2 regions of the Actinacidiphila sp. bgisy167 genome follow, and region 1 is predicted to be linked to the other one. Evidence: riboswitches for the same ligand, from Rfam matches in the RefSeq annotation. Region 1 holds a riboswitch; the other holds the start of a gene.
What was found. Region 1 has a riboswitch for S-adenosylmethionine ahead of AC3ET4_RS05385 (aminotransferase class V-fold PLP-dependent enzyme). Riboswitches for the same ligand answer to the same signal wherever they lie in the genome.
Positions count from the first base shown of each region.

Region 2: another riboswitch for S-adenosylmethionine. It lies ahead of thrC (threonine synthase); the one in region 1 lies ahead of AC3ET4_RS05385 (aminotransferase class V-fold PLP-dependent enzyme).

Region 1 is NZ_JBYIQP010000008.1:108,206-128,150, reverse strand. Features, by position in the region: gene AC3ET4_RS05425 (M48 family metalloprotease) at 111-1,202, opposite strand; gene AC3ET4_RS05420 (hypothetical protein) at 1,199-2,374, opposite strand; gene AC3ET4_RS05415 (C40 family peptidase) at 2,406-3,461, opposite strand; gene AC3ET4_RS05410 (C40 family peptidase) at 3,615-4,640, opposite strand; gene AC3ET4_RS05405 (NYN domain-containing protein) at 4,956-6,314, opposite strand; gene AC3ET4_RS05400 (hypothetical protein) at 6,449-6,700, opposite strand; gene AC3ET4_RS05395 (rhomboid family intramembrane serine protease) at 6,816-7,595, shown strand; gene AC3ET4_RS05390 (Lrp/AsnC family transcriptional regulator) at 7,592-7,873, shown strand; gene AC3ET4_RS05385 (aminotransferase class V-fold PLP-dependent enzyme) at 7,911-9,278, opposite strand; SAM riboswitch class IV at 9,434-9,550, opposite strand; gene trpD (anthranilate phosphoribosyltransferase) at 10,062-11,126, opposite strand; gene qcrB (cytochrome bc1 complex cytochrome b subunit) at 11,254-12,891, opposite strand; gene qcrA (cytochrome bc1 complex Rieske iron-sulfur subunit) at 12,888-13,928, opposite strand; gene qcrC (cytochrome bc1 complex diheme cytochrome c subunit) at 13,937-14,746, opposite strand; gene ctaE (aa3-type cytochrome oxidase subunit III) at 14,827-15,447, opposite strand; gene AC3ET4_RS05355 (hypothetical protein) at 15,617-16,018, shown strand; gene AC3ET4_RS05350 (L,D-transpeptidase) at 16,021-17,286, opposite strand; gene AC3ET4_RS05345 (cytochrome c oxidase subunit 4) at 17,406-17,804, opposite strand; gene ctaD (aa3-type cytochrome oxidase subunit I) at 17,801-19,543, opposite strand; gene ctaC (aa3-type cytochrome oxidase subunit II) at 19,540-19,945, opposite strand, start outside.
Region 2 is NZ_JBYIQP010000128.1:296-10,417, reverse strand. Features, by position in the region: gene AC3ET4_RS29310 (HD domain-containing protein) at 58-744, opposite strand; gene AC3ET4_RS29305 (copper homeostasis protein CutC) at 874-1,575, shown strand; gene groL (chaperonin GroEL) at 1,706-3,328, opposite strand; gene AC3ET4_RS29295 (cold-shock protein) at 3,697-3,900, opposite strand; gene AC3ET4_RS29290 (MoaD/ThiS family protein) at 4,322-4,600, opposite strand; gene thrC (threonine synthase) at 4,645-5,931, opposite strand; SAM riboswitch class I at 5,950-6,077, opposite strand; gene AC3ET4_RS29280 (glucosyl-3-phosphoglycerate synthase) at 6,235-7,203, shown strand; gene AC3ET4_RS29275 (hypothetical protein) at 7,278-7,400, shown strand; gene AC3ET4_RS29270 (alpha,alpha-trehalose-phosphate synthase (UDP-forming)) at 7,851-9,311, shown strand; gene AC3ET4_RS29265 (hypothetical protein) at 9,422-9,604, opposite strand; partial or broken gene AC3ET4_RS29260 (cupin domain-containing protein) at 9,877-10,122, shown strand, end outside.

The DNA of each region.
Region 1 (19,945 bases):
GGTTTGGCGGCCCGCGGCGCGGGCGGCCAAACCGGCGGGACACGCCCGCAGGACGGGTGTACGGCACGACGCCGGCTGCGGCGCCGCGCGGACCGGAACCGGCCGCGCCGTCACCCCTTCGCGGCGGCGAACGCACGGGCCGCCGCGATGCGCTGGACGGCGGTGGGATGCGTGCCGAGCATCCTGTGCAGGAGGCGCGGCGGGTCGGGGTCGGAGACATTCGTGACGGTGAGCCGGCGCTGCATGGCGATGAACCGGTCGGCGTCCCCGGTCAACTCCAGGGCGTGCCGGTCCGCCCTCCGTTCCGCGCGCCGGCTCACGGCGCAGCCGGCCGGCCCGGCGCACGCCGACAGCAGCGCGGCCAGCGCGGCGAGCAGGAACAGGCCGCGCGGGTCGCCGGTGCCGTAGGGGGAGGCGGCCATGGCCGCGGACAGCAGGCCGACCCCCGCTCCCGCGCCCAGGGCGCCGAGCAGGGTTCCACGCAGCACGTCGCGGTGCTTGACGTGCCCCAGCTCATGGGCGACGACGAGTTCGACCTCCTCCGGCGGGGCCGTGCCGAGCAGTGTGTCGTAGACGACGATCCGCCGGGTGCGCCCGAAGCCGGAGACGTACGCGTTGAGCGCGGTCGTCCGCCGGCTCGCGTCGGCGACCAGCACCTCCCGTACGGGGATCCGGTCCCGTTCGGCCAGCGCCAGCAGGGCCGCGCGCAGGGGCCCGTCCTCCATCGGCCGGAATCGGTTGAAGAGCGGTTCCAGCAGGACCGGGGCGAGCCAGGACAGCACGACGGCCGCGCACACCGCGCCCAGCACCGCCCAGGCCCAGCCGAGCGCGTAGTAGCCGTACAGCGCGGCCAGCGTGAGCGGGACGGAGACGAGCAGCCCCCGCAGCACGTCGACGGCCCAACCGCCCCAGCCCTGCGTGACGAGTCCGTAGCGGCGCCGGATGACGCGGACCCGGGCGGAGAAGGGCAGGGTGACGGCCTGCTGGAGCAGCGCCAGCAGCAGACCGCCGGCCGCCACGCGCAGCGCCCACACGTCGCCGAACAGCCCGGTGAGGGCGGCGCCCGCGGGGGTCAGCCCGAGTGCCAGCAGCAGCGTGAGCCCGGCGAGACGGCTGCCGAGCAGGAAGGGCAGTTGGGCGCGGCGCAGGGCCCTGCCGCGCGCCGACTCCTCCGGCGTGAAGTCCCCGTCCGTGCCGCTCATCCCAACTCCTCCTGGACGCAGGCCCGCCAGCGTGCGGTGAGGGCGTCCTCGCCGATACCGAGCGTGCGCCGCGGATCCGCACCGGAACGGTACAGCTCGACCAGCCGGTCGGCGCCCCATGTGTCGGCGATGAACCGGCAGGCCAGCCAGGCGCCCTCGTATGCCTGGGCCTGCGCGGGCGCGCCGGGTGCGAAGTCGGCGTCGGCGGGAAGGCGCCGGGGCGGGCCCGCGGCCGTGACGTCACGGCGCAACTCGGGCGCCAGGGCCGTGGCCGGCCGGCCGGAGTCCCGGTACGCGACCCAGTCGGCGAAGCCCTCGGAGAGCCACATCGGGGTGCGGGAGGTCGTCGCGGCACGCGTGGCGACGTGGGTGGTCTCGTGGGTGAGCACGACCTGCCGGCCGAAGGGCGACAGCCCGGCGAAGGCCTCGGGGTTGACGATGACGCGCCCGGCGGGCGCGGTGCCGTTGCCGCCCGCCTCTCCGGTGGTGACGGCCGCGACGTCCGCGTAGGTCCGCGCGGGCACTTTGAGCAGCTGCCCCATCTGCCGCAGGGAGGAGGGGACTTCGAGCACCACCCGCCCGGTCCAGCCCTTCTCGCCCCAGGCCCGCCGCACCTGCGGGACGGCCCGGTCCGCGTCGGTGGCGTACCCGGCCAGTTCCGCGCGGTCGCCGGTGCCGAGGACGATGCTGCGGCTGCCGCGGACGACGTTCAGGGCGCCCTGCTCCCACAGCTGGCCGCCCGGGTCGCCGTCGCCGGCCACGCGCCAGTGGCCGCCGCCGTCGGGGCGCAGCAGCAGGGACTCGTCGGCGGTGGCCGGGGCGCTGTCGTAGCCCCCCAGGCGGTACCGCAAGCGAACGTGGGCGGTCACCGGGTCGGCGCCCCGCGTGGAGAGCAGCCGGTACGAGAAGGAGGCCAGCGGGAGCTCGCCCAGGTTGCGGAAGACCTGGCGCTCGGCGGCCCGCCGGGCCGGCGTCACATCGGCCAGGTACGCCTTCTCGTCATGGCGCAGAACCGCGTCGGCCCGCCGCTCCAGCAGGCCCCGGACGACCCGGTCACCAGGGGGCTCGTGCTCCGCCGCTCCTCCGCCCGCGGGCCCGCAGCCCGCGAGAAGCACCGCCGCGCCGCACAGCGCGGCGGCCACGGCGCGGGTCGTCGAGCGGAAAGGGGCCACGCCGCCGATCGTACGGGGCCGGCCGCGGCGGTCATGTGGGCCGGGTCACCGCCGAGATCGGAAGCATGGCCACGGGGTCGTAGCGCACCCGGGCACCGGGGTAGGGGGCGTGGATGACCCGGCCGCCGCCGACGTACATGGCGACGTGGCTGGCGTCGCCGCGGTAGAGGACGAGGTCACCGGGGCGGGCCTGGCTGAGCGGCACGTGCCGTCCGGCGTTCAGCTGGGCCTGGGAGGTGCGGGGCAGGCCCACACCGGCCTGGCGGTACGCCCAGACCATCAGCCCGGAGCAGTCGAAGGAGCCGGGACCGGTGGCACCCCACACGTAGGGGGCGCCGACGGCGGAGCGCGCGGCGGCGACGGCCGTCGCGGCGCGTACGGACAGCGGACCGAGGTCGGGGATGTCGATGGTGCGACCGGAGCGGGAGGCGCGGTCCTGCAGGCGGCTCGCGAGCCGGGCCCGTTCCTCGGGGGGCAGCGAGTTGACCAGGCGCGCGGCCGCCATCAGCTTGCGTTGCACGGCCTTCTTGCGGGCGGTGAGGCCGGCGCGGGCTCGCTCGAGCTCGCCGAGGCGATCGGCGGCCCGGGAGCGTTCCTGGTCCAGGAAGCGCTGGGCGGTGCGGAGTTCGCCGAGGCGCGCGTTGCCGCGGCTGCTGATCCGGTCGAGGGTGGCGGCCCGGTCGAGATAGCTCGCGGGATCGGGCGAGAGCAGCAGGGCGAGGGTGGGGTCGACTCCCCCGCCGCGGTACTGGGCCCCCGCCAGCGTGCCGAGGTCGTCGCGGATCCGGTTGACCCGCTCCTGCCCGCGCGCGGCCCGGTCCTGGAGCGCCTCGACCTCGCGCCGCAGCCGCAGGGTGTTCTCGCGGGCGGCGTTGAACTGCTCGGTGGCCCGCTCGGCCTGGGTGTAGAGGTGGTCGATGCGGGCCGCGACGTCGACGGAGGGGTCCGCCGGGTCGGCGGCGGCCGTCTGCGCGGTGGTGGCCGCGCCCGCCATCGCGGCGGCGGCGGTGGCCGCCGCCGTCAGGGCTGTGGCCCTTGAGGTGCGCGGGGCCCTGCCGGGCTGCGGGATGCGTCGATGGGATGGCACGTCGGCTGACAGTAGTCAGCCGGACGCGGACAGTTCAAAGACCTGGTGCCTCCGTGCGGTCGGACGGCGCCCCGCTTGCGCAGGTCATCGCCGGACCGTCACCGTACGCGATCACCCGATAGGTTCAACGGGCGCCGCCGCCCCCGCCGGTTCTCAGATGCGGACGCCGAACTGGAACGGCATGTTGTTGATGGACTCGAAACGCACGACCGTGCCGGTGCGCGGCGCGTGCAGCACCTGGCCGTTGCCCGCGTAGAGGCCCACGTGGTGCAGGTCGCCGTAGAAGATGACGAGGTCGCCCGGCTTGAGCTGGCTCATCGACAGGCGCGTGCCGGCGTAGGCCTGGGACTGGGAGGTGCGCGGTATGGACGCTCCCGCCTGCGCGTAGGCCCAGGAGGTGAGGCCGGAGCAGTCGTAGGAGCTCGGGCCGGTGGCGCCGTAGACGTAGGGCGCGCCCAGCTTGGTCCTGGCGGCGGCGAGAGCCGCGGCGGCCAGCCCCGAGGCCGGCGCGTCGTTGCCCAGGTCCACCCGCTGGCTGGCGCGGTTGGCGCGGTTCTCAGCTGCGGCCAGGGCCGCGCGCTGGGCTGCGGTCAGCGTGTTGAGCAGCTGCCGCGCCTTGGCGAGCTTCGCCTGGACTTCCTTCTTCTTCTTGCCCAGTTCGGCGCGGGTCTCGTCGAGCTCGGCGAGCTTGCCCGCCGCCTCCGCCTTCTGCTGGTTGAGGGTGCGCTTCTTCTCCGCGATCTGCTTGAGCGCCTCGGTCTGCTTGGTGCTCAGCTGGTCGAGAGCGGACGCCTGCTCGAGGAAGCTCTCCGGGTCGGAGGAGAGGAAGAGCTGCAGCGACGGGTCGATGCCGCCGCTGCGGTACTGGGCGCTGGCCAGGGTGCCGAGGTCGTCCTGGAGGTCGTTGAGCTCGGACTGCTCGCGGGCCACCTCGTCCTGCAGGTTCTCGACCTGCTTCTGGAGCTTCTCCTGCTTCTCCTTGGCGCCGTTGAACTTCTCGGTCGCCTGCTCGGCCTGCTCGTAGAGGGCGTCGACCTGGGCCTTGACGCTCTTCACGGACGGCTTGGCGGGAGCGGCCTGGGCGGCCTGCGAGGACAGGGCGACGGCTGCTGCGGCGGTCGCGGTGAGCACGGTGACACGTGTGCGACTGGCCTGCTTGGAACGACGGTGGGACGCCACTCGGGCGAGCTCCTTCTTCCTCCAGCCGCCTGCCGCTTGCATCGGGAACAGAGTTCCCCGGCTCCGAGCGCCGGCGACCCCCGTCTACGCGCGGCACATCAGATCGGCGGGACCTCCGCCGCCATCCGGGATGGATGACCGACTGGGCAGAGGTTCGAGCCATGACCCTAGTGACCATCTTGTGATCGGATCAAATCCCTGAAGGAAAAAAGTCGCTCGGCTGCGTTTTCTTTACGCACATCGCACATGCAGTGATGAGAAGTTGACGCTGAGTCCACGGGCGGCGCCCCACACACTCCACGGATGTGCTCCAGGTCACACCCGGGCAAGTCGCTTCAGCAGCAGCCTGGACGCGACCGGGCGGGCGCCGGCCCGGGCCACACCATCAGCAACTTCGCGATCGGAGGAAACCACCACAATCGGACGACCGGGAGGTTCCGCCCGAACCAGACGGCGGATCAACTCGTCCGCCGTCTCACCGGACTTGCTGAACAGCACCCGCACCCCGCGCGGCGGCGCCAGCAGCACCGGGGCGTCCAGATCCGCCCCGTCGAAGACGCAGGTGACCTCGGAGCCGCTCTGCGCCGCCAGCACCGCCAGGCCGCCCAGCAGCCGCAGCCGCTGCTTCTCCAACGGCAGCGCCGGATAACCCGTCTTGGTCACGTTGTAGCCGTCGACCACCAGATGGGACTGGGGCAACGCGAGCAACTGGTCCAGCAGCGCCGGGTCGTCCTCGGACAGGGCGCGCCGCGCGATGTCCTTCGGACTGATCGCCCCCGGCTTCACCGCGTCCACGCTGTCCGCGGGGCGGGCGCCCAGGGTGTCGCGCGGCGGCAGCGCCAGTTCCCGGCGCAGCCCTGAGGCGGCGTCGAGCACGGTGTCCAGCAGCAGCCGCAAACGCATCTCCTCCGCGCTGCGGCCCTCCCGCGCCGCCCGCCGGGAGGACTCCACGGCCTGCTCGGCCTCGGCCAGCCGGGCCCTCAGCCGGCGCGCCTCGCCGTCCGCCGTCGCCTTCTCCGCGGCAGCGGCCGCGCGCGTCTCGTCCAGTTCGGCCTCGACTTTGCGCAGCGCGGCCTCGGCCCGCTTGACGTCGCTCGCCGCGCTGCGCAGCTTGCGCTGCAGCGACTCGGCCTCCTTGCGGGCCGCCTCCAGCTCGGTACGCAGCCGCAGCGCCTCGGTACGGCCCTGGGCCCTGGCCTCGTCCAGCTCCGCCTTCAGTTGGCGCAGCTCGCGCTGCGCCTCCTCGCCCGCCCGTTCGGCGCTGACCCGCTGGGCCTCCTCGCCCGCCGCGGCCACCAGCTTGGCCCAGCCCGCGGGACGCAGCAGGTACGCGGCGGCCGCCACGTCCAGCGGGTCGACCGCCGGGGGCGGGGCGCCGGCGTCCAGCACCTCGCACAGCTGCGGCTCGGACTCGCGCAGCCGGGCGCCCACCCGCTGCCGGAAGGCCGGATCGCCCTCCAGCGCCGTGGCCAGCGCGGTCGCGGCGAACTTGGCGCGGCGGCTCGGCGTGAACCGGGCGTACGGGCGCAGCACCGCGGGCAGCTCGGCCGGGGTCAGCCCGCCGAACGCCTCCGCCGCGAGGGCGACCACGCGGTGCCGTACGCCCTCGGGCAGCGGACGGTCCAGCGACTCGCCGTGGGCGGACGCCTCCGGCGCAGCCAAGGACTCGGGCACGGCACTTTCGTCGCCGCGGCCCGGGCTACCGCCGGTCCCGTCCACCCGTCACTCCCGTCCAGTCCGTGGGCGCCTCCCCGGCCTCCTTCAACCTCTCCGGCCGCGCCGCCTTCCTCCATTGTCCCCGGCGGCGCTCAGGCCTGCGTCGCCGCCGCCGCGTCGGGGCGGTCGACCAGCTCGACCTGGTCCACGGCGTTGCACCAGCGGCAGCGCACCGATTCCACGGTCTCGCTGACCACCTCGCGCTCCTCGACCGTGGGCTCGCCCGCCAGGTCCAGGTGGATGTACTCGACGACCTTGCTGGAACGGGTGACGTCGAACCGGGTCAGGTTGCCGCACAGGGTGCAACGCCAGCGGGTCGTGGCGGTCGGCAGGGGCACCGGCATCGGTCGTCTCCTCGGGTCGCGCAGATGCGTTCCGGTCACCCTACGGCCTAGGTGGTCCCGCGCGCTGCGGCGAGGCTCCCCGCGACCGTTACACCCGTTCCGTCATGATCGGTCCATGCTCATCCCGGTGTACGACAAGAACCCAGGCCCTCGCACACCCGTGGTGACGTACGCACTGATGGCGCTGTGCGGGGTGGTCTTCCTCATCAGCCCGTTCTCCGGACTCAACCTCGTGTACGGCACGGGCCACGACCTCCTGTGCGCCCAGGCCGAGTACCTCGCCCGCTGGGGAGTCATCCCCACCGAGCTCTGGCACGGCCGGATCCCCCTGGCCGAGGTGCCGATGCCGACCGGCTGCCCTTCGCTGCGGTCCTTCGCCGCCCCGCCGTTCGGGTCGGTGCTCACCGCGCTGTTCGTGCACGGCGGTTGGGTCCACCTGCTCGGCAACATGCTCTTCCTCTGGGTCTTCGGCGACAACGTCGAGAACCGCATGGGCCGCGTCCGCTTCCTGCTCTTCTACCTCGCCGCCGGCTACCTGGCGACGTACGGCTACGCGCTCGGGCACGCCTCCTCCACCCAGACCCTGGTCGGCGCGTCCGGGGCGATCTCCGGGGTGCTCGGCGCCTACCTCTGCCTCTACCCCAAGGCCCGGGTGACCAGCGTCTTCCCCTTCCTCTTCTTCCTGCCGCTGCGCTTCCCCGCCTGGATGGTGCTGATCTTCTGGTTCGTCCTGCAGTGGCTCGCCGGCGCGATCCAGCAGACGGGTCCTGGGGTGGCCTACCTCGCCCACATCACCGGCTTCGTCTTCGGCTTCCTGTGCGCGTGGGTCTGCTACCGCGCAACGCCTAAGCTTGAGCCCGCAGCCAGGGCGACCCGAGGAGACCTCCAGCCGTGATCACCGCGATCGTGCTCATCAAGACCAGCGTCGACCGTATCCCCGAGATCGCGGAGTCCATCGCCGCGCTCGACAGCGTCAGCGAGGTCTACTCCGTCACCGGGACGTACGACCTGGTCGCCATGGTGCGGGTGGCCCGGCACGACGAACTCGCGGACGTCATCCCGGGCCGGATCAGCAAGATCCCCGGCGTCGAGGCCACGGACACGCACGTGGCCTTCCGCACCTACTCCCAGCACGACCTCGAGACCGCCTTCGCCATCGGCCTGGACGCGTAGCCGGCGCGGCGCCGCAGGCGGAGCCCGGCCGGGCGGCTCAGCCCCGGTCCCGTTCGGGCACGCAGCGGCCGCCCTCGGTGCGGTAACGCCACTTGGCGCCCTCCGCCACGAGCTCCCGCACCGCGTCGACGAAGCGTTCCACATGCTCGTCGGGGGTGCCCACGCCGAAGGAGACGCGGATGGCGTTGAGCGCGGGGTCGCCGGGAGCGGCCTCGGGTGCCCCGCACTCGCCCGGCTCGCCGCCGCCCGCTCCGAGCAGCGTGCGCACCAGGGGATGCGCGCAGAAGAGGCCGTCGCGGACGCCGATCCCGTACTCCGCGGAGAGCGCCGCCGCGAAGTTGGAGCTGTTCCAGCCCTCGACGACGAAGGAGACGACGCCGACCCGCGGGGCGTCGTCGCCGAAGAGCGAGAGCACCTTCACCTCGGGCACCTGGGCCAGTCCGGCGCGCACCCGGGCGAGCAGGGCCTGCTCCCGCTCGACCAGCCGGTCGAAGCCGGCCTCCGTCAGGGCCCGGCACGCCGAGGCGATCGCGTAGGCGCCGATCACGTTGGGCGAGCCGGCCTCGTGCCGGGCCACGGTGGTGTGCCAGTCGACGTCCACCCCGCCGTCCGTGCGCCGGGCCACCCGGCGCGAGGCGCCGCCGCCGGCCAGGTAGGGCTCGGCCTCGGTCAGCCAGTCGGCGCGGCCGGCGAGCACTCCGGAGCCGAACGGCGCGTAGAGCTTGTGCCCGGAGAACGCCACCCAGTCCACGTCGAGGTCGGCGATGTCCACCGGGTGGTGCGGGGCGAGTTGCGCCGCGTCCAGCACGATGCGGGCGCCATGGGCGTGGGCCGCCGCCGCCAGTTCCCGGACCGGCCAAATCTCGCCGGTCACGTTGGACGCCCCGGTCACACACACCAGGGCGGGCCCGTCCGCCACCCCGGCGGCCAGGGCCCGCCGCAGCGTCGCCACGGCCTCCCCGGGGGTACGGGGAGCGCCCAGGTAGGTGACCTCGGCGTTCCGCCACGGCAGCAGGGACGCGTGGTGCTCGGTCTCGAAGACGAAGACGTTCGTGCCCGCCGGCACGGCGGCGGCCAGCAGATTCAGTGAGTCGGTGGTCGAACGGGTGAAGACCACCTGGTCGCCGGGACGGCAGCCGAGGAACTCCGCGACCGTCGCCCGGCTCTGCTCGAACAGGTCCGTCGACAGCTGCGAGAGGTGCCCGGCCCCGCGGTGCACGCTGCCGTAGTAGGGCGCGTAGGCCGCCACGTCGTCCCAGACCCGCTGCAGCGCGGGGGCGCTCGCCGCGTAGTCGAGGGCGGCGTAGGGCACTTCACCCCCGGTCACGAGCGGCACGAGGACCTCGCGCCCCAGGACGGGCAGCGGGGCGTGGACGGACGAGGGCAGGGCAGCGCTGAGGGACATGGCGAAGTCTCCTGTGAACAGGGTGAAGTGAGTCGACGTCAGTGGTGACGGAACAGCCCTCGGCACAGCGGGCGGCGCACGCCCGGGGAGGGAGGGGAGGCGGCTGGGGGCCCTGCAGGCCCTAGCGCATTCGCATGCTCATGGAGGAACTCCTCTGACCGCGCTTGCCGCAGACCTCGCTGCCTGCGGCCTGGTCATCACCCGGGGCACCCCGCCACGGAAGGAGGGTTGCCGGACAGCGGGCCGGGGCCGTTTCGCTGTCACTCGTGACCTGCGCAGCATGATGCCACACGGGCAGGACGCCGCAACCCTCGGTCCGCATCCCGGACGTGCTCCGCACGCGCATGCGCTGTGCGGACGGCCCGCACGGGCCCCGGGGACGCCCCGGCGCCCGCAGGGCGCATCCGGCCGGGAGACAGCCCCGTACGGTGTGCGCGGCGGCAGAACGGCGGCGTGCGGTGACCCGGCCCCGCCCCCGCCCGGCGCATCCCGGGACCGCTTTCTACGCCGTCACGCGCCTGGCCCGTGACCTCCTCGCTCACCTCGACGAGGCCGCCGGGCCCAGGTCGGCGACTCGGCGATCAGGCCTGCGTGGTGCTGGAGCTCACCAGCGTGATCATCCGGACTGACGACAGAGCGGACATGCTCCAGCGTGGCAGCGCAGCTCAAGCAGCCTGCGACGCATTCGTCACCGATGCCGGCGCCGTTCTGCACGGATCAGCACCCCCGGACGTGTCCGGATGAACGGGGAGAGGCGGGTCGAGTGCTCGCCGCGGCCGCCCCCTACGCGTGCGTCGCCGCAGCCCAGCGCTCGAGCGTGCGGGCGGCCGCGCCCGAGTCGATCGACTCGGCCGCCCGGACGACACCGGCCGCGATCCGCTCGGTCAGCGGACCGTCCGCACTCTCCAGCGCCACCAGCGCGGCGGCCGAGTTGAGCAGCACGGCGTCGCGGACCGGGCCGGTCTCACCTGCCAGCAGCCGCCGGGCGACGTCGGCGTTGTAGGCGGCGTCCGCGCCCCGCAGCGCCTCGATCGGCACCAGTTCCATGCCGACGTCGCGCGGGTCGAAGGACTCCTGCTCGACCTTCCCGTCTCGCACCACCCACACCTGGGACGTGGCCGTGACGGTGAGCTCGTCCAAACCGTCGTCGCCCCGGAAGACCAGTGCGGAGGAGCCGCGGCGGGCCAGCACGCCCGCGATCAGGCCGGCCATCCTGGTGTCGAAGCACCCCACGGCGGAGGCGCCCACGCGCGCCGGGTTGGTCAGCGGGCCCAGGATGTTGAACGAGGTGGGGACGCCCAGGTCGCGGCGGGCCGGGGCGGCGAACCGCATCGCGGGGTGGAACTTCGCGGCGAAGCAGAAGGTGATCCCGGTGTCCTCGGCGACCTCCGCCACCCGGTCGGTGGGCAGGCCGAGGTTGATGCCGAGCTTCTCCAGGACGTCGGAGGCGCCACTGGCGCTGCTGGCCGCCCGGTTGCCGTGCTTGACGACCTTGGCACCCGTGCCGGCGACGACGATGGCGGACATCGTGGAGATGTTCACCGTCCTGGCACGGTCGCCGCCCGTGCCGACGATGTCCACGGCCGGGCCGGGGATGTGCAGCGGCTGGGCGTGCGCGTACATCGACTCGACGAGGCCGGTGACCTCCTCGACGGTCTCCCCCTTGGCCCGCAGGGCCACCATGAAGCCGGCTACCTGCGCGTCCGAGGCCTCGCCGCTCATGATCCGGTCCATCGCCCACGCCGCCTCCGCGGCCGTCAGGTCGCGGCCGTTCAGCAGCGCGTTCAGGACGTCGGGCCAGGAGCCGCCCGCCACTGATGCGCCTCCGGCGGGGTTCACAACGCTCATGGTCCACTCCATGGGGTCTGACGTACGGCGGGACACCTTCGGCTCCAGCCTATCGGCGCGGGGGGAACGGGAAAGGGCCCCGTCCATCGGATGGACGGGACCCTGCCCGGTGGCACAGCTTCAGTGATCAGTGGTGACCGTGGCCGCTCGTGATCTCCTCGTACTCCTCGACCGTGGCCTTGGGGATCTGCGTCCCCTCGCCGTAGTAGCCGCGGGACAGCTTCGCGCGGAGCTTCGCCGTGGGACCGACCTTCTTCTCCACGCCGTTCTCGTCCACCTCGGGACCGATGTCGAGCGGCTTGGGCTGCTCGTGCTGGGTGAGCTTGAACAGCGCGCCCTGCTCCAGCGGCTCGTGGATCTCGATGAACTCACCGTGCGGGAGCCGCTTGATGATGCCGGTCTCGCGACCGTGCAGCACCTTGTCGCGGTCGCGCCGCTGCAGACCCAGGCAGATCCGCTTGGTGATGAAGAAGACCAGCACCGGCAGCACGAAGAACGAGATCCGGACCACCCAGGTGATCGCGTTGATCGACAGGTGGAAGCGGGTCGCGAACAGGTCGTTGCCGCCACCGACGAGCAGGATCAGGTAGAGGCTGATCCAGGCGGCGCCGATGCCCGTGCGGACGGGACGGTTGCGCGGGCGGTCGAGCAGGTGGTGCTCGCGCTTGTCACCGGTGACCCAGGACTCCAGGAACGGGTAGACGCCCATGAAGCCCAGGACCAGCGGGAAGACCATCAGCGGGATGAACACGCCCAGCACGAGCGTGTGGCCCAGGAAGTCGATCTCCCAGCCCGGCATGATGCGGATCAGGCCCTCGGAGAAGCCCATGTACCAGTCGGGCTGGGCGTCGGTGGACACCTGGTCCGGCCGGTACGGGCCGTACGCCCAGACCGGGTTCACGGACACCAGCGCGGAGATGGCCGCGATGACGCCGAAGACGATGAAGAAGAAGCCGCCCGCCTTGGCCGTGTAGACCGGGAACAGCGGCATGCCGACGACGTTCTTCTCCGACTTGCCGGGGCCGGGGAACTGGGTGTGCTTGTGGTAGAAGACCAGGATCAGGTGGGCCACCAGCAGGCCCGCCATGATGCCCGGGATCAGCAGCACGTGGATCGTGTAGAACCGCGGCACGATGTCGGTGCCGGGGAACTCACCGCCGAACAGGAAGAACGACAGGTACGTGCCCACGATGGGCACGGAGAGCACGGCGCCCTCCATGAAGCGGATACCCGTGCCCGACAGCAGGTCGTCCGGCAGCGAGTAGCCCATGAAGCCGTCGAACATGCCGAGGAACAGCAGCAGGAAGCCGAAGACCCAGTTGATCTCGCGCGGCTTGCGGAACGCACCGGTGAAGAAGATGCGCATCATGTGCACGAGCATCGCGGCCACGAAGACGATGGCCGCCCAGTGGTGGATCTGCCGGACGAGCAGACCGCCGCGCACGTCGAAGCTGATGTGCAGGGTCGACGCGTACGCCTCGGACATCGTGATGCCCTGCAGCGGCGCATAGGAGCCGTCGTAGACGACCTCGTTCATCGCCGGGTGGAAGAACAGCGTCAGGTAGACACCGGTCAGGATGACGATGATGAAGCTGTAGAGGGAGATCTCGCCCAGCATGAAGGACCAGTGGTCCGGGAAGATCTTCCGCAGGTTGGCCTTGGCGAGGCTGTAGATGCCCAGCCGGCCGTCGGCCCAGTCGGCGACGCGTTCGCCGGCGGGCGCCTTGCCGCGCGGCTTCGCGCTCGCGCTCGTGTTGGTGCTCATCCACGCTCCCAAAAGGCAGGGCCCACGGGCTCTTCGAAGTCGCCCAGCGCCTCGAGGTAACCCTCGCCGTTCACGCTGATCTGCAGCTGCGGCAGCGCGTGACCGGCGGGGCCGAAGATCACCCGGGCACCGTCGGACAGGTCGAACGTCGACTGGTGGCACGGGCAGAGCACGTGGTGCGTCTGCTGCTCGTAGAGGCTGATCGGGCAGCCGACGTGGGTGCAGATCTTGGAGAACGCCAGGATGCCCTGGTGCGCCCACTCGCGGGACTTCTTGTCCTTGATGTCGTCCGGCTCGATGCGGACGATCATCAGGGCCGCCTTGGCGAGCTGCTCCTGGTAGTCGTGCTGCTCCTCCTCCAGGCCCTCGGGCACGGCGAAGGTCAGCGAGCCGACGGCCACGTCCTCGGGACGCAGCGGCTTGTTGGTGTTCTGGTTGATCAGCAGCCGGCCCTTGGACCACAGCGTGTGGCGCAGCTTGTCCTCCGGCAGCGGGCCGAGGTCGCGCAGCAGGAACACCCCGGAGAGCGGCACGAGGGTCAGCGCGCCGAGCATGGTGTTGCGGATCAGCTTGCGGCGCCCGAACTGGCTCTCGCCGGCGCCGGTGGCGAAGTCGGCCATGACCTTGGCCTTGACCTCGGGGCTCGCCTCGATCGGGTGACGGTCGTCGGCGACCTCGACGTCGGACATCAGCGTGCGGGCCCAGTGGACCGCGCCGGCGCCGATGGCGAACAGCGAGACGCCGAGGGTCATGCCCAACGCGAAGTTCAGCGCGCTGATGTGACCCAGCGGCCAGATGTAGACGATCTTGTCGATCGGGATGACGACGAAGCTCGCGATGAAGGCCAGCGTGGCGAGCATCGACACCGTGAACAGGAGCGCGACCGTGCGCTCCGAAGACTTCGCGGCCTTCTCGTCGATGTCCTGGCGACGCGGCTGGTGGGCCGGCAGGCCCGGGTCCGCGAACGGGTTGTCCGCGGTCGCGACCTGGCCGCCGCCCTCGTGTGCCGGCCTGGCCGGCAGGTTCTCTTCTGACATGTCCTGACTCATGACTTCTTCGCCTTGGTGGTGTGGGCCGCGAGCCAAATGGCACAGGCGATCAGGGCCCCGAGGCCGAAGATCCAACCGAAGAGACCCTCGGTGACCGGGCCGAGGCTGCCCAGCGACATACCGCCGGGGCTCGGCGATCCCTCGCCGTTGACGGCGTTGAGGTACGCGATGATCTCCCGCTTGTTCTCCTCCGGCATCGTGGTGTCGGGGAAGGACGGCATGTTCTGCGGGCCGGTGAGCATGGCCTCGAACAGGTGCTTGTTGCTCACGCCGTCGAGGGTGGGCGCGTACTTGCCGTTCGTCAGCGCGCCGCCCTTGCCCTGGTAGTTGTGGCACTGGGCGCAGTTGGTGCGGAACAGCTCCCCGCCGCGCGCGGCGTCGGCGCCGGACGGGTCGAACTGCTCCTCGTCGGGCGCGACCGGGCCGGGGCCCAGCGAGGCGATGTACGCCGCGAGCTGGTCGATCTGCTTCTGGGTGTAGATGACCTTCTTGCGCGGCACCTGGGCGCCGGGCTGCTGGGCCGGCATGCGGCCGGTGCCGACCTGGAAGTCCACGGCCGCGGAGCCGACGCCGACGAGGCTCGGGCCGTCACTGCTGCCCTGCCCCGACGTACCGTGGCAGCTGGAGCAGCCCACGGCGTACAGCTTCTTGCCCTCTTCGATGGCGAGGGACTGGGAGCTGTCGTCGGCCTGCGCCTTGGGCGCCGGCGCGAGCGCGGCGTACAGCCCCCCGATGGCCGTGAGCGCGACAAGTAGGACGACAAGCGCCGCCAGCGGGTGGCGCCGTCGTGCGGAGAGCTTTTTCACGGATTACCCCGGTGTCAGGATCTCTTGCGTCGATGGTTCTGGATGTCGTGGCCGTGTGCGCGTCTCGCGCGTGCGTCCGACTACTTGATCAGGTAGATCGTGGCGAAGAGGCCGATCCAGACGACATCGACGAAGTGCCAGTAGTAGGACACGACGATGGCCGCGGTGGCCTGCTCGTGGGTGAACCGCCGTGCCGCGTAGGTCCGTCCCAGGACCAGCAGGAAGGCGATGAGACCACCCGTCACGTGCAGACCGTGGAAGCCGGTGGTCAGGTAGAACACCGAACCGTAGGGGTCGGAGGAGAGCGAGAGCCCGTGCTCCTTGACCAGGTTGGTGTACTCGAAGATCTGACCGCCGATGAAGACCGCGCCCATGACGAAGGTCACGACGAACCACGAGCGCAGCTTCTTCACATCGCCGCGCTCCGCGGCGAAGACACCCATCTGGCAGGTGAAGGAGGAGAGCACGAGGATCGTGGTGTTCGTCGCCGAGAACGGGATGTCCAGGAAGTCGGCGTGCGCCTTCCAGTACTCGGCACCCGTCACCGAGCGAAGGGTGAAGTACATCGCGAAGAGGGCCGCGAAGAACATCAGCTCGGAACTCAGCCAGATGATGGTTCCGACGCTGGTGAGGTTCGGCCGGTTGACCGACGGGTGCGCGTGCCCGGTTTCTACTGCTGTTGCTGTCGCCACGCCCGACATTATGTCGGTCGCTTATCCCGCGCTCACTCCGGGGGGTGCCATTCGGTGTGTCAAGGCCCTTGAGGTAGGGAAGGGCGTCGCTCGAAGGAGCTAACCCTCCTCGAAGCCCCTTGCTCGGGAGTAAGGTTCGGCCACAGGCAGGCGACTCCACGAGGGCGAGGAGGCACGGATGCAGACGACCGCGACGGTGCTGGTCTACAGCGACGACAGGAACACCCGGGAACAGGTCCGTCTGGCCGTCGGCCGCCGCCCGGCGAGCGACCTGCCGCCGGTCGAGTACCAGGAGTGCGCGACCCTCCCGGCCGTCCTCAGCGCGCTGGAGCACGGCGGCGTCGACGCCTGCGTGTTCGACGGCGAGGCCGTCCCCGCCGGCGGCATGGGTGTGTGCCGTCAGGTCAAGGACGAGATCTTCCGCTGCCCGCCGGTGCTGGTGCTCATCGGGCGTCCCCAGGACGCCTGGCTGGCCAGTTGGAGCCGGGCCGACGCGGCGGTGAGCCACCCGGTCGACCCGGTCGAGCTGAGCGAGGCTCTGACGGGGCTGCTGCGGCAGCGGCTGGCCGTCGACGCGTAGCGTCACATCTCGGGCCGCAGTCGGGCCTCAGGGGCGTCGGTACGGTCGGCCACGGCCGGGTCGGCGCCCTTGCGCGTTCCCGTCGCGCTTCCCTTGCGCCACTCGCTCCAGGACAGGTTCCAGTCGCCGAAGCCGTTGCCGAAGGCGGGCATGTCCTCGCCCAGGCTGTTGACGACCGACACCACGTCGCCGACGCGCACGTTGTCGAAGAACCAGCGGGCGTTCTCGGTGCTCATGCCGACGCAGCCGTGGCTGACGTTGGCGATCCCCTGCGAGCCCACCGACCACGGCGCCGCGTGCACGTACTCCCCGCTCCAGGTGACGCGGGTGGCCCACTGGACGGGCAGGTCGTAGGACTCGGAGCTGCCGGAGGCGATGCCGACGGTCTCGCTGCGCATCCGCACGTTGGCCTCCTGCCCCAGCACCACCTTGATGCCGTTGCGGGTGGAGAAGCCGGGCTTGCCGGTCGTCACCGGGATGGTGCGGACGAGCTTGCCGTTGCGCTTGAAGGTCATGGTGTGCGCGGCGGCGTCGGTGACGGCCTCGATGCGGTCGCCGGTGCGCAGGGTCAGCGGCTTGACATCGGCCCCGTAGAGCGAGCCCTTGATGTGCACGTCGTCCAGGGTGCTGCGCACCTCGATGCGGGCGTTCGCGGGCCAGTAGGTGCGCGGGCGGTAGTGCAGGGTCTTGTCGTCGACCCAGTACCAGGCGCCCTCGTCGGCCGCCGGCGAGGCGTTGACGTGCAGGTTGCGCTCGACCACGCTCCGGCTGAGGGTGTCCTTGACGGCGGTGCTCAGCTCGGCCGTGATGGGCTGGCCGACGCCGTAGGTGCCGCTTTCCGGGCCGAAGGTGACCTTCAGGTGGCGTTTGGTCCCGGTGGTGTCGACGGTGAGCGTCTTGCGTCCCTGACGGCCCTTCGCGTCCTCGGTGGTCACCTTCACGACGTAGTGGGTCGCGCCGGAGAGCTTCGACGTGCTGCGCCAGCGCTTGCCGTCCGCGGACAGCCGCCCGCCCACATAGCGTCCCGAGCCGTCGGAGGCCGTCACATCGGTGATGCGGTTGCCTTCACCCTTGACGGTGATCTCCAGCGGCTTCTTGGGGTCGGCCTTCTTCGACCCGGTGACTCCCCCGGTCCACACGACCTGGCCGACCGCGTCGTAGGGGGCGTTGGCGAGGGGGTCGCCGCTGCCCGTACAGGAGGCCAGCGGCGCGGAGAGTGTCACTGCGACGATCGCGGTCGCCATGCGGCGCGGAGAAAAGTGACCCATGGTCACCACGCTAAGCACCGGCGATCTCCGGCGCCCGTCGAGCGCGTACGAACGGGCGACGGCCCGGACCCCTGCCGGGGTTCCGGGCCGTCGCCGTGCGGTACGTGGACGCGGGGCGCTCACTGGGTGCGGTTCTCACCCCTGTAGTACTCGAAGACCCAGCCCCACAGGCCGACGAGGATGAAGGGGGACGAGAAGTAGATCAGCCACCAGCCGAAGATGATGCCCAGGAAGGCCAGGGCGCCACCGAAGGCCAGCAGCAGCGGCTGCCAGCTGTGCGGGCTGAAGAAGCCCAGCTCGCCGGAGTCGTCCGCGACGTCCGCGTCCTCGCGGTCCTGGGCGCCGGTGTCGGCGCGCCGGGCGGTGAAGGCCAGGTAGAAGCCGACCATCACGGCGAGGCCGAAGGAGAGGAAGAGCGCCGTGGTGCCGACCGGCTCCCTGGACCACAGGCCGTACACGATGGCCATGCCCAGGAAGAAGACGGACAGCCACAGGAAGAGCTTGCCCTGGAACTTCACTTGCCGCTCTCCTTCTCGTCGCCGCCGGAGACGGCCGGGGCCGCGCCGACGTTCTCCAGCTGGTCCAGGGCGGCGATCTCCGGGTGGTGGAGGTCGAACGCCGGGGATTCGGACCGGATGCGCGGCAGCGTGAGGAAGTTGTGCCGCGGCGGCGGGCAGGAGGTCGCCCACTCCAACGAGCGGCCGTAGCCCCACGGGTCGTCGACCTCGACCTGCTTGCCGTACTTCGCCGTCTTCCACACGTTGTAGATGAACGGCAGGATCGACAGGCCCAGCAGGAAGGAGCTGATGGTCGAGATGGTGTTCAGCGTGGTGAAGCCGTCCGCGTTCAGGTAGTCCGCGTAGCGGCGGGGCATGCCCTCGGCGCCCAGCCAGTGCTGGACGAGGAAGGTGCCGTGGAAGCCGATGAACAGCGTCCAGAAGGTGATCTTGCCGAGGCGCTCGTCGAGCATCTTGCCGGTGAACTTCGGCCACCAGAAGTGGAAGCCGGAGAACATCGCGAAGACGACCGTTCCGAAGACGACGTAGTGGAAGTGCGCCACCACGAAGTAGGAGTCCGAGACGTGGAAGTCCAGCGGCGGCGAGGCCAGGATGACACCGGTCAGACCACCGAAGGTGAAGGTGATCAGGAAGCCGATCGCCCAGAGCATCGGTGTCTCGAAGCTCAGTGAGCCCTTCCACATCGTGCCGATCCAGTTGAAGAACTTCACACCGGTCGGCACCGCGATCAGGAAGGTCATGAAGGAGAAGAACGGCAGCAGCACACCACCGGTGACGTACATGTGGTGGGCCCACACCGTCGCCGAGAGGCCGGCGATGGAGATCGTCGCCGCGATGAGGCTGACGTAGCCGAACATCGGCTTCCGGGAGAAGACCGGGATGACCTCACTGATGATGCCGAAGAACGGCAGCGCGATGATGTACACCTCTGGGTGCCCGAAGAACCAGAAGAGGTGTTGCCAGAGCAAGGCGCCGCCGTTGGCGGCGTCGAACACATGCGCGCCGAACTTGCGGTCGGCCTCCAGGGCCAGCAGCGCGGCGGCCAGCACCGGGAAGGCGAAGAGCACCAGCACACCGGTGAGCAGCACGTTCCAGGTGAAGATCGGCATACGGAACATCGTCATGCCGGGAGCGCGCATGCAGATGATCGTGGTGATGAAGTTGACCGAGCCGAGGATCGTACCGAAACCGGAGAACGCCAGACCCATGATCCACAGGTCGCCGCCGATGCCCGGGGAGCGGACCGCGTCGGTCAGCGGGGAGTAGGCGAACCAGCCGAAGTCGGCGGCGCCCTGCGGGGTGAGGAAGCCGGCGACGGCGATCAGCGAGCCGAACAGGTAGAGCCAGTAGGCGAACATGTTCAGCCGCGGGAAGGCGACGTCGGGCGCGCCGATCTGGAGCGGCATGATCCAGTTCGCGAAGCCGGCGAAGAGCGGGGTCGCGAACATCAGCAGCATCACGGTGCCGTGCATCGTGAAGAGCTGGTTGAACTGCTCGTTCGACACCACCTGCGTGCCGGGGCGGGCGAGTTCGGCGCGCATGACGAGCGCCATCACGCCACCGATGAGGAAGAAGAAGAACGACGTCGCCAGGTAGAGCGTGCCGATCGTCTTGTGGTCGGTGGTGGTCAGCCACTTGACGACGACGTTGCCGGGCTGCTTGGTGCGGACCGGCAGCTCGTCCGCGTACACGTCGCCGTGCGCGGCGGCCGCACCGTGGGGTTCGTTGAGAATGCTCACTGGGTCTTGGTCTCCGCGTTCTTGGCGTTGCCCGTGGTGGCAATGCCTGCCGGGACGTAACCGGTCTGGCCCTTGTCCGCCAGGTCCTTCAGGTGCTGCCTGTACTCCTCGGGGGAGACGACCTTGACGTTGAAGAGCATCCGGGAGTGGTCCACGCCGCACAGCTCGGCGCACTTGCCGACGAAGGTGCCCTCCTTGCTGGGGGTCACCTGGAAGACGTTGGTGTGGCCGGGGATGACGTCCATCTTCATCAGGAAGGGGACCACCCAGAAGGAGTGGATGACGTCACGCGAGGTGAGGACGAACCTGACCGACTCGCCCTTGGGGAGCCACAGCGTGGGGCCCGGGTTGCCGGTGTCCGGGTTCCGCGTCGCCGGCGTGCCGTAGTCGTAGACGCCGTCG
Region 2 (10,122 bases), on a different contig from region 1:
CTCCCCACGGAGGTGAGAACCACCCGCGGTGGCCGGACTCATCGCCGGGCGCCGGAGTCATCGACGGGCGTCGCCCGCCTCCCCCGCGGCGAGCAGGTCCAGTTCGGTGGTGAGGTTGCGGCGGGCGGTGGCCTCCCAGCGCCCGTACGCCTCCGGTGTGCGGAACAGCCGGGGCAGGCCGAGCAGCCCGCGCAGGACGTCGGCGCGGCCGGCGCGGAAGGCGTCGTCGGGGACGAAGCCGTACTCCTCCCGGACGGCGGCCGCGTACGCGGCGTAGGCGGTGGGGTCGCCGGCGAGGACGGCCAGGTCGGCGTCGCAGAGGACCTCGCCGTCGCGGTCGCCCTCGGCGGGGTCGTGGGTGACGGTGAGCCGGACCAGGCGGGCGGCCTCGGCGGTGAGCGTGTCGGGGACACCGGCCTCGGGGAGCGCGCGTTCGGCGAGCCGGGCGCTGCGCTCCTCGTTCTCGGAGCGGTCGGGCCGGTAGACGGCGTCGTGGAACCAGGCGGCGAGCAGTACGGCGTCCCGGTCCCGCGCGTATCCGGCGAGTGCCTCGGCGTGGTCGAGGACGGCGGTCAGGTGGGTGGTGGTGTGGTAGCGGCGGTGCGGCTCGGCCCAGCGGGAGAGCAGGTCCTTGCCGTAGGGCACCGGGTCCACGGACCTCGTCTGGCAGCGGCGCAGCAGGTCGCACCAGCGGGCGAGGAGTGCGGAGCCGGGTTCGGGCACGGTGTCAGCCATGAAGGTCATTGTGGGCCACGAGGGTCGCGGGCATGCGCGGGCATGTGCCATGGGCCACGAGGGTCGCGGGCATGCGCGGGCATGTGCCATGGGCCACGAGGGTCGCGGGCATGCGCGGGCATGTGCCACCCTGGAGACATGTCTAGACCAATTTTCGAAGTGATCGCGCTCGACGCCCACGACGCCCTCGCGGCCCGGACGGGCGGCGCGGACCGCCTCGAACTGGTCACCGAGATGGCGGCGGACGGGCTGACGCCCTCGCGCGAGACCTTCGCCGCCGTCCGGGCCGCGGTGGACCTTCCCGTCCGGGTGATGCTGCGGGCCCGCGCGGACTTCGCCGTGGGCGGCAGCCGCGAGGCGGACTCGCTCCGCGCGGCCGCCGCGGCGTTGCGCGCCGAGGGCGCCGACGAGTTCGTGCTCGGTTTCCTCGACGCCTCGGGCGCCCCGGACCTGGCGGCCGTGCGCCTGCTCGTCGACGCGATCGGTCCCGGCGCCCGCTGGACCTTCCACCGCGCCATCGACCACTGCGCCGACCGGGAGGCCGTGCGCTCGGCGGTGCGCGGGCTGCCCGGGCTGGACACCTTCCTCACCGCCGGCTCGGCCCGCGGCGTCGACGACGGACTCACCCGCCTGCTCGCGGAGGCCGGGCGGCCCGGCGAGCCCCGGCTCATGGTGGGCGGCGGGCTCCGCGCGGAGCACCTGCCGCGGCTGCTGGCGGCCGGCATCGACGCCTTCCACGTCGGGGGCGCGGTCCGTCCCGGGGGCTGGGCCGGGCCGGTCGACGCCGAGTCGGTGCGCGCCTGGCGGGAGCTGCTGGACGCACCGGCCGCCGTCCACTGACCAGGCTCCGCCGACCCGCGGCGTCGCCGGGGCAGTACCGGGAAACGCCCCGAAACGCCCGAGGGCGGCACCCCCTGCGGGGTGCCGCCCTCGGTCTTCAGCCCTGGTGCGGAGTCCTGATCCCGGAGGATCAGAAGTCCATGTCGCCGCCGGGCATGCCGCCGCCTGCCGGGGCAGCGGCCTTCTCCGGCTTGTCGGCGATGACGGCCTCGGTGGTGAGGAAGAGCGCGGCGATGGAGGCCGCGTTCTGCAGCGCGGAGCGGGTGACCTTGGCCGGGTCGATGATGCCCTCACCGATCAGGTCGACGTACTCGCCCGTGGCGGCGTTGAGACCGTGGCCCGGGGTCAGGTTGCGCACCTTCTCCACCACGACACCGCCCTCGAGGCCGGCGTTGACGGCGATCTGCTTCAGCGGGGCCTCCAGGGCCAGCTTCACGATCGCGGCACCGGTGGCCTCGTCGCCGTCGAGCTCGAGCTTCTCGAAGACGTTGGACGCCTGGAGCAGGGCCACGCCACCACCGGCGACGATGCCCTCCTCGACGGCGGCCTTGGCGTTGCGCACCGCGTCCTCGATGCGGTGCTTGCGCTCCTTGAGCTCGACCTCGGTGGCGGCACCGGCCTTGATGACGGCCACGCCGCCGGCCAGCTTCGCCAGGCGCTCCTGGAGCTTCTCGCGGTCGTAGTCCGAGTCGCTGTTCTCGATCTCGGCACGGATCTGGTTCACGCGGCCCTGGATCTGGTCCTGGTCGCCGGCGCCGTCCACGATCGTGGTCTCGTCCTTGGTGACGACGACCTTGCGGGCGCGGCCGAGCAGGTCGAGACCGGCGTTCTCCAGCTTGAGGCCGACCTCCTCGGAGATGACGGTGCCACCGGTGAGGATGGCGATGTCACCGAGCATGGCCTTGCGGCGGTCGCCGAAGCCCGGGGCCTTGACCGCGACGGACTTGAAGGTGCCGCGGATCTTGTTGACGACCAGGGTCGACAGGGCCTCGCCCTCGACGTCCTCGGCGATGATCAGCAGCGGCTTGCCGGACTGCATGACCTTCTCCAGCAGCGGGAGCAGGTCCTTCACCGCGGAGATCTTGGAGTTGACGATCAGGATGTACGGGTCGTCGAAGGACGTCTCCATACGCTCCAGGTCGGTGGCGAAGTACGCCGAGATGTAGCCCTTGTCGAAGCGCATACCCTCGGTGAGCTCCAGCTCCAGACCGAAGGTCTGGGACTCCTCGACGGTGATGACGCCTTCCTTGCCGACCTTGTCCATCGCCTCGGCGATGAGCTCGCCGATCTGCGGGTCGGCGGCGGAGATGGAGGCGGTGGAGGCGATCTGCTCCTTGGTCTCCACGTCCTTCGCCTGCTCCAGCAGGGCGGCGGAGACAGACTCGACGGCCTTCTCGATACCGCGCTTCAGGGCCATCGGGTTGGCGCCGGCGGCGACGTTGCGCAGGCCCTCGCGGACCAGCGCCTGGGCGAGGACGGTCGCGGTCGTCGTGCCGTCACCGGCGACGTCGTCCGTCTTCTTCGCGACCTCCTTGACCAGCTCGGCGCCGATCTTCTCGTACGGGTCCTCGAGCTCGATCTCCTTGGCGATGGACACACCATCGTTGGTGATCGTGGGGGCGCCCCACTTCTTCTCGAGGACGACGTTGCGGCCCTTGGGGCCAAGGGTGACCTTGACGGCGTCGGCGAGCTGGTTCATCCCGCGCTCGAGACCGCGCCGTGCCTCCTCGTCGAACGCGATGATCTTGGCCATGTGAAGTGGTCCTCCCGGACTTGGGGTCCCCCCGCGGCACAGGGCTGCGGGGAAGGATTACTCCAGGACCGCGCCGGCGCCCGCGACGGACGGCCTGCCCTCCCACCGGTTCCTTTCCGGCGGTCGTGCGGGCCTCACCCACTCGGTCCTTTGTCACTCTCAACGTCAGAGTGCTAACGCCAATGATTAGCACTCGCCCTAGGAGAGTGCAAGCCGCTTGGCCGGGTCCGTGGACAACCCGCAGGTCCGGGGTGGCTCTCCGCGCGCCGCCCCGGGACAGCACGAAGGCCCGCCCCCTGCGGGGCGGGCCTTGACACGCACGGTGAGCGGACGTGCGCGAGAGTGCTCCGTGGCCGGTGCGCGGCGCGTCAGCCGGCGAGACGGACCATGTCCGCCTGCGGACCCTTCTGGCCCTGCGAGATCTCGAACTCGACCCGCTGGCCTTCCTCGAGGGTGCGGTAGCCGTCCATCTGGATCGCGCTGTAGTGCACGAAGACGTCCGCACCACCGTCGACCGCGATGAAGCCGTAACCCTTCTCCGCGTTGAACCACTTGACGGTGCCCTGAGCCATTCCTTACTCCCCTATTGCTGGCCCTTCGCAGACCCGCACCTCGCGGACCCGGGTCAGACCTCACCCCCTACAGCCAAGGGGGCGTGCGCCGGAACGCGTCGACCGCGGCTGAATGTATCTGCCCGGACGCGGTCTGCAACAGGTCAAGTGGACGAGAATTCCGGGCGCGACAAAGCGGAAGAAGATCTGATCGGTGAGGAATCCGGGGCAACTCGGACCGGACATAAAGGGCCAACGCGGCAATCGCCGCGCGGAAGTGGCGATAAATCGTCGACAAGACCGCCCCGGAGACGGGGGGTTGCGCAGAGCGTTGCAGGGAGTTGCGAGCCGTTCAGGGCAACTGTACAGGCCTTCAACTACCCGCCACGCACACAGGGGTGCCGGAGGGTCCGGCACCCCTGTCGCCCGCGGGCCGTGCGGCTCAGCAGCCTCCGGCCACCGCCGGGATGATCGAGACGGACGCGCCCTCGCCCACCGCGGTCCCCAGGCCCTCGGAGAAGCGGACGTCGTCGTCGTTCACGTAGATGTTCACAAAACGGCGCAGCTTGCCCGTGTCGTCCAGGACTCGCGCGGAGATGCCGGGGTGGTCGCGCTCCAGCGAGTCGATGACCTCGGCCAGGGTGCCGCCCTCGGCGGGGACCTCGGCCTGGCCGCCGGTGTAGGTGCGGAGGATGGTCGGGATGCGGACGGTGGCGCTCATGATGCGTGATTCACCTTCAGTCTGGGTCAGCCGGTGCGACGGGGTCAGCCGGCCAGGCCGGCGGCGCGGAACGCCTCGAGGCTGGGGCGGATGGTGGCCGTGGGGCGCGCGTTCGGGGCGACCGCGTCCAGCGTCTTGAGGCCGTCGCCGGTGTTGAGGACGACGGTCTCCTCGGACGGGTCGAGCTGCCCGGTCTCGATGAGCTTCTTCAGCACGCCGACGGTCACGCCGCCCGCCGTCTCGGCGAAGATGCCCTCGGCGCGGGCGAGCAGCTGGATGGCCTCCACCACCTGCTCGTCGGTGACGTCCTCGACGGCGCCGCCGGTGCGCCGGGCGATGTCCAGGACGTACGGGCCGTCGGCCGGGTTGCCGATGGCGAGCGACTTGGCGATGGTGTTCGGCTTCTGCGGGCGCACCACGTCGTGACCGGCCTTGAAGGCGGTGGAGACGGGGGAGCAGCCCTCGGCCTGTGCGCCGTAAATGCGGTACGGCTTGTCCTCCACCAGGCCGAGCTTGATCAGCTCCCGCAGGCCCTTGTCGATCTTCGTCAGCTGCGAGCCCGAGGCGATCGGGATGACGATGTTGTCCGGCAGGCGCCAGCCCAGCTGCTCGCAGATCTCGTACGCGAGGGTCTTGGAGCCCTCGCCGTAGTAGGGGCGCAGGTTGACGTTGACGAAGCCCCAGCCCTCGCCGATCGGGTCGCCGATCAGCTCGCTGCAGAAGCGGTTGACGTCGTCGTAAGTGCCCTCGATGCCGACCAGTTCGCCGCCATAGACCGCGGCCATGACGACCTTGGCCTCCTCCAGGTCGTGCGGAATGAACACGCAGGAGCGCAGGCCCGCCCGGGCGGCGGCGGCGCCCACGGCGCCGGCCAGGTTGCCGGTGGAGGAGCAGGACAGGGTGGTGAGGCCGAAGGTGCGGGCGGCCTCCAGGGCGATGGCGACGACCCGGTCCTTGAAGGAGTGGGTGGGGTTCCCGGAGTCGTCCTTCACGTACAGCCCGCCGGTGACGCCCAGTTCGCGGGCGAGGTTGTCGGCCTTGACCAGCTTGGTGAAGCCCGGGTTGAGGTTGGGCCTCGCCGCCACGTCGGCGGGGACGGGCAGCAGCGGCGCGTAGCGCCAGATGTTGTCCGGCCCGGATTCGATCCGCTTGCGGAGGGTCTCCGGGTCGCCGTCCGGGAGGTCGTAGGCCACTTCGAGCGGGCCGAAACAGACCTCGCAGGCGAAGAGGGGAGCCAGCGGGAAGCGCTCGCCGCATTCGCGGCAGGAGAGCGCCGACGCGGGTCCGAAGGCGGAGTCGGTGGACGCGGGTGCAGCATTCTGCGCAGCCATGTCAGGCGAGGCCCTTTCTCCTCATCTTCCTCGCGGCGCATCTCGCCGCGAGACGGAATTGGCACCTTCCCCACCTGGACCTCGCGGTCGGCGGGAGGGTTGCCGGGGCTTCAACGGGCCGTTCCCTCTGCCCCTCTGGATGAGCGGTATGGCGCCGGGCGGACTGCCCGGGCATTTGTCGGACGGGGCGCGATCACCGTGGACATACGATGGCCGTGCCTCGTGTTCACGACTGTAACCGACAACCTCGAACCCGGTCATAGGCCGTCCGTCCTTCGAGACGGGCAGAAACGGAGCGACGCAGTGCTCGACGAGGTGGCCCGCTGGCTGCAGCGGCGGTCCTTCACCGCCGCTCACAGGCCACTGCCGCAGTTGCTCGCCGCCAAGCGCGCGGCGGGTGCGCGCGGCACGGTCAGCGTCGTGCTGCCCGCTCTCGACGAGGAGGCGACGGTCGGGGAGATCGTCCGCACGATCCGCCGCGAGCTGATGAGCGAGGCGGTGCCGCTGGTGGACGAACTCGTCGTGATGGACTCCGGTTCCACCGACCGCACGGCCGAGGTCGCGGCGGCGGCGGGCGCGGTCGTCGTCCACCGGGACGAGGTGCTCCCCCGGCTGCCCGCGCTGCCCGGCAAGGGCGAGGTGCTGTGGCGCTCGCTGCTCGTCACGCGCGGCGAGATCGTCTGCTTCGTCGACTCCGACCTGCGGGAGTTCGACGCGCGGTTCGTCTCCGGGATCGTCGGGCCGCTGCTCACGGACCCGGACGTGCACCTGGTCAAGGCGATGTACGACCGGCCGCTGGAGACCGGCGGCACCGTCGTCCCGGCCGGCGGGGGCCGGGTGACGGAGCTGGTCGCGCGCCCGCTGCTCAATCTGCACTGGCCGCAGCTGGCGGGCTTCGTCCAGCCCCTCGGCGGCGAGTACGCGGCGCGGCGCTCGCTGCTGGAGCGGCTGCCGTTCCCCGTGGGCTACGGAGTGGAGCTCGGGCTGCTGGTCGACGCCCTGGGCACGGTCGGGCTCGACGCGCTGGCCCAGGTCGACGTGGGCGTCCGGCACCACCGCCACCAGGACGGCCAGGCGCTGGGCCGCATGGCGGCGGCGATCTACCGGACGGCGCAGATCCGGCTGGCGCGCGGCCACCTCGTGCGGCCCGTGCTCACGCAGTTCGACCGCGCCCCGGACGGCGGTTTCGAGCCGCGCGTCCACGAGGTCGCGACGGAGGAGCGCCCCCCGATGCGCACGGTGCCCGAGTACGCCCACCGCGCGGTGGCATAGGGCCTCCGTCCCCGTTCCGCGGACCGGGGGCGCCCCACCGCCGGCCGCAGGCGCGCGGCCACCTCGTGCGGCCCGTGCTCACGCAGTTCGACCGCGCCCCGGACGGCGGTTTCGAACCGCGCGTCCACGAGGTCGCCACGGAGGAGCGCCCCCCGATCCGCACGGTGCCCGAGTACGCCCACCGCGCGGTGGCATAGGCCTCCGTCCCCGTTCCGCGGACCGGGGGCGCCCCACCGCCGGCCGCGGGCGCGCGGGCCACCTCGTGCGGCGGACCGTCCTCCCCTCGTTCGACCGCGTTTCCGGGGCGGTTTCGAGCCCATCGCGCGATGGCCTGGCGCCCCCTCGCGGGCAGGCGACCGCGCCCCACCGCCGGGCGCCGGCGCGCCGCCGCCTCGCGCACCCCGTACCCCCGCCATCCGACCGCGCTTCGGACGCCGGCCTCACGCACGCGCCCGCAAGCCCACCACCGGGCCCGCGGGCACCGCCGGCGGAGCCGGGGAGGAACCGGACCTGTGCGGCACGCACGGTCTCTTCGGCGTGTGCACGCCGGTGGCTCGGGGCGCCCCGGCCGCCACCGCCGGGCCGAAAACCCCCGGCTGGGCTAGCCCGTACGTTTGCGCCCGGGGATGCGTGGCTAGGCTGGCCGCATGGTCGCTTCGCATGCCGCGCGCGTTCTGGTCGCGTCCAACCGCGGCCCCGTGTCGTACAGCCTCCGCGAGGACGGCACGCTCGCCGTCCGCCGCGGCGGCGGCGGACTGGTGTCGGGTCTGAGCGCGATCGGGCCGGACGCGGACGCCGTCTGGGTCTGTGCGGCCCTGGGCGAGGGGGACCGGGCGGCCGTGCTGCGCGGTTCCGGAGGCACGGGCCGGCTGCCCACCGCCGACACCGGCGGCCAGAACGTGCGGATGCTGGACATCCCGGCGGACACCTTCGCCTCCGCCTACAACGGCATCGCCAACTCGGTCCTGTGGTTCGTCCACCACATGCTGTTCCAGACCCCCTTCGAGCCCGTCTTCGACGAGGACTTCCGCGACCAGTGGGCGGCATACGTGGCCTACAACGCCGCCTTCGCCGACGCGCTCGCCGAGGAGGCGGGCCAGGGCGCGGCCGTGCTGGTGCAGGACTACCACCTGGCGCTGGTGCCGCAGCTCCTGCGCTCGCGCCGCCCCGACCTGCGCATCGGCCACTTCTCGCACACCCCGTGGGCCCCGCCGGACTACTTCCGCCTGCTCCCCGACGACGTCGCCGCGGAGGTGCTGAGCGGCATCCTCGGCTCGGACCGGGCCGGTTTCCTGACCCGCCGCTGGGCCGACGCCTTCGCCGCCTGCTGCGCCGATGTGCTGGGCGCGTCCGTCATCCGCGACGCGGGCAGCCTCACGATCACCTACCGCGGCCGCACCACTCGGATCGGGGTGCACGGCCTGGGCGCGGACGCCGAGTTCCTGCGGGAGCGGGCGCACCAGCCGGACGTCGACGAGCGCCTGGCGGCGCTGCGGGACGCGGTGGGCGGGCCGGACCGCAAGATCATCGTGCGGGTGGACCGCACCGAGTTGTCGAAGAACATCGTGCGCGGCCTGCTCGCGTACGAGCAGCTCCTGCGCGACCACCCCGAATGGCACGGGCGCGTGGTGCACATCGCCTTCGCCTATCCCTCCCGGCACGACCTGGCCGTCTACCGGGAGTACACCGACGAGGTCTCCGACCTGGCCGAGGAGATCAACGAGGAGTTCGCCACACCCGACTGGCAGCCGGTGATCCTGCACGTCAAGGACGACTTCGCACGCTCCCTGGCCGCCTACCGCCTGGCGGACGTCGCGCTGGTCAACCCGATCCGCGACGGCATGAACCTGGTGGCCAAGGAGATCCCGGTCGTCTCCGACGACGGGGTTGCGCTGGTGCTGTCCCGCGAGGCGGGCGCCTTCGAGGAGCTGGGCGACGACGCGTTCGTGGTCAACCCCTACGACATCCGGGCCACCGCCGACGCGCTCCACCGGGCGCTGACCCTGTCGCACGGCGAGCGCGCCGAGGCCACCAAACGCCTCGCGGCGGCCTCGACGGCGCTTCCCCCGCAGCAGTGGTTCCTGGACCAGCTGCGGGCGCTGGGGTAGGACGCGGCCGGGTCGAAGGGCCGGAGCCCGGCCGGACCGGGCCGCAACCCGGCCCGGTGGTGGAGGGCGAGGCCGGCGACGCCCATCCACCGTTGCCGGGCGGGCGGTTGTCAGGCCGTCACGGCCGTCACGGCCCCGCACACGAACTCCCGGACGCCCTCCGCGAGGAAGTGACCGGCGCCCGGTGACTCGACGAAGACGGCGTCGTCCACGAAGGGCTTGACCAGCGCTCCGGCCTGGTCGCCCTTCAGGGATGCCCGGTTCGCCGTCGAGGGTGCAGGACGTCTCGTCACCGTGGTGCGGACGGGGCGCTCGGACCGCCTCCCAGGAGAACGGTGGCGAGGACGAAGCCGAGCGTCCCGTTCGCCTGCCCACCAAAGACGCGCCACCACGGCAAGCGCCACACGTGCTGCCACTGCGGCCCGAGGGTGCCCGTGGAGCGCGCGGCGCCGCGCTCGGCGAAGCCCAGGAATGGGGCAACATCCTTGACTCGTCAAGCATGTTGCCACTTTACTGTCCTCGCATCTGTCGCCCCATCAGGTGACGGCCCAAACGAGGAGCAGCCTTGAGTATCGTCGCGCCGAGCCAGAACGACCCTGCTGTACAGGACGATTCGCGCTACATGAAGAGGAACGGCATCTTTGTGCCGCCCGGGCAGGGCGACACGAGGTGGATTGTCGGAGACACCTACACCCTGAAGGTCGGCGGCCCGGAAACGGGCGGACGGCTCACCTTCGTGGAGGCGACCGTACCTGCCGGGGCCGGAGCCTACCCGCACGTGCACAGCAAGCATCAGGAGGCGTTCTACCTG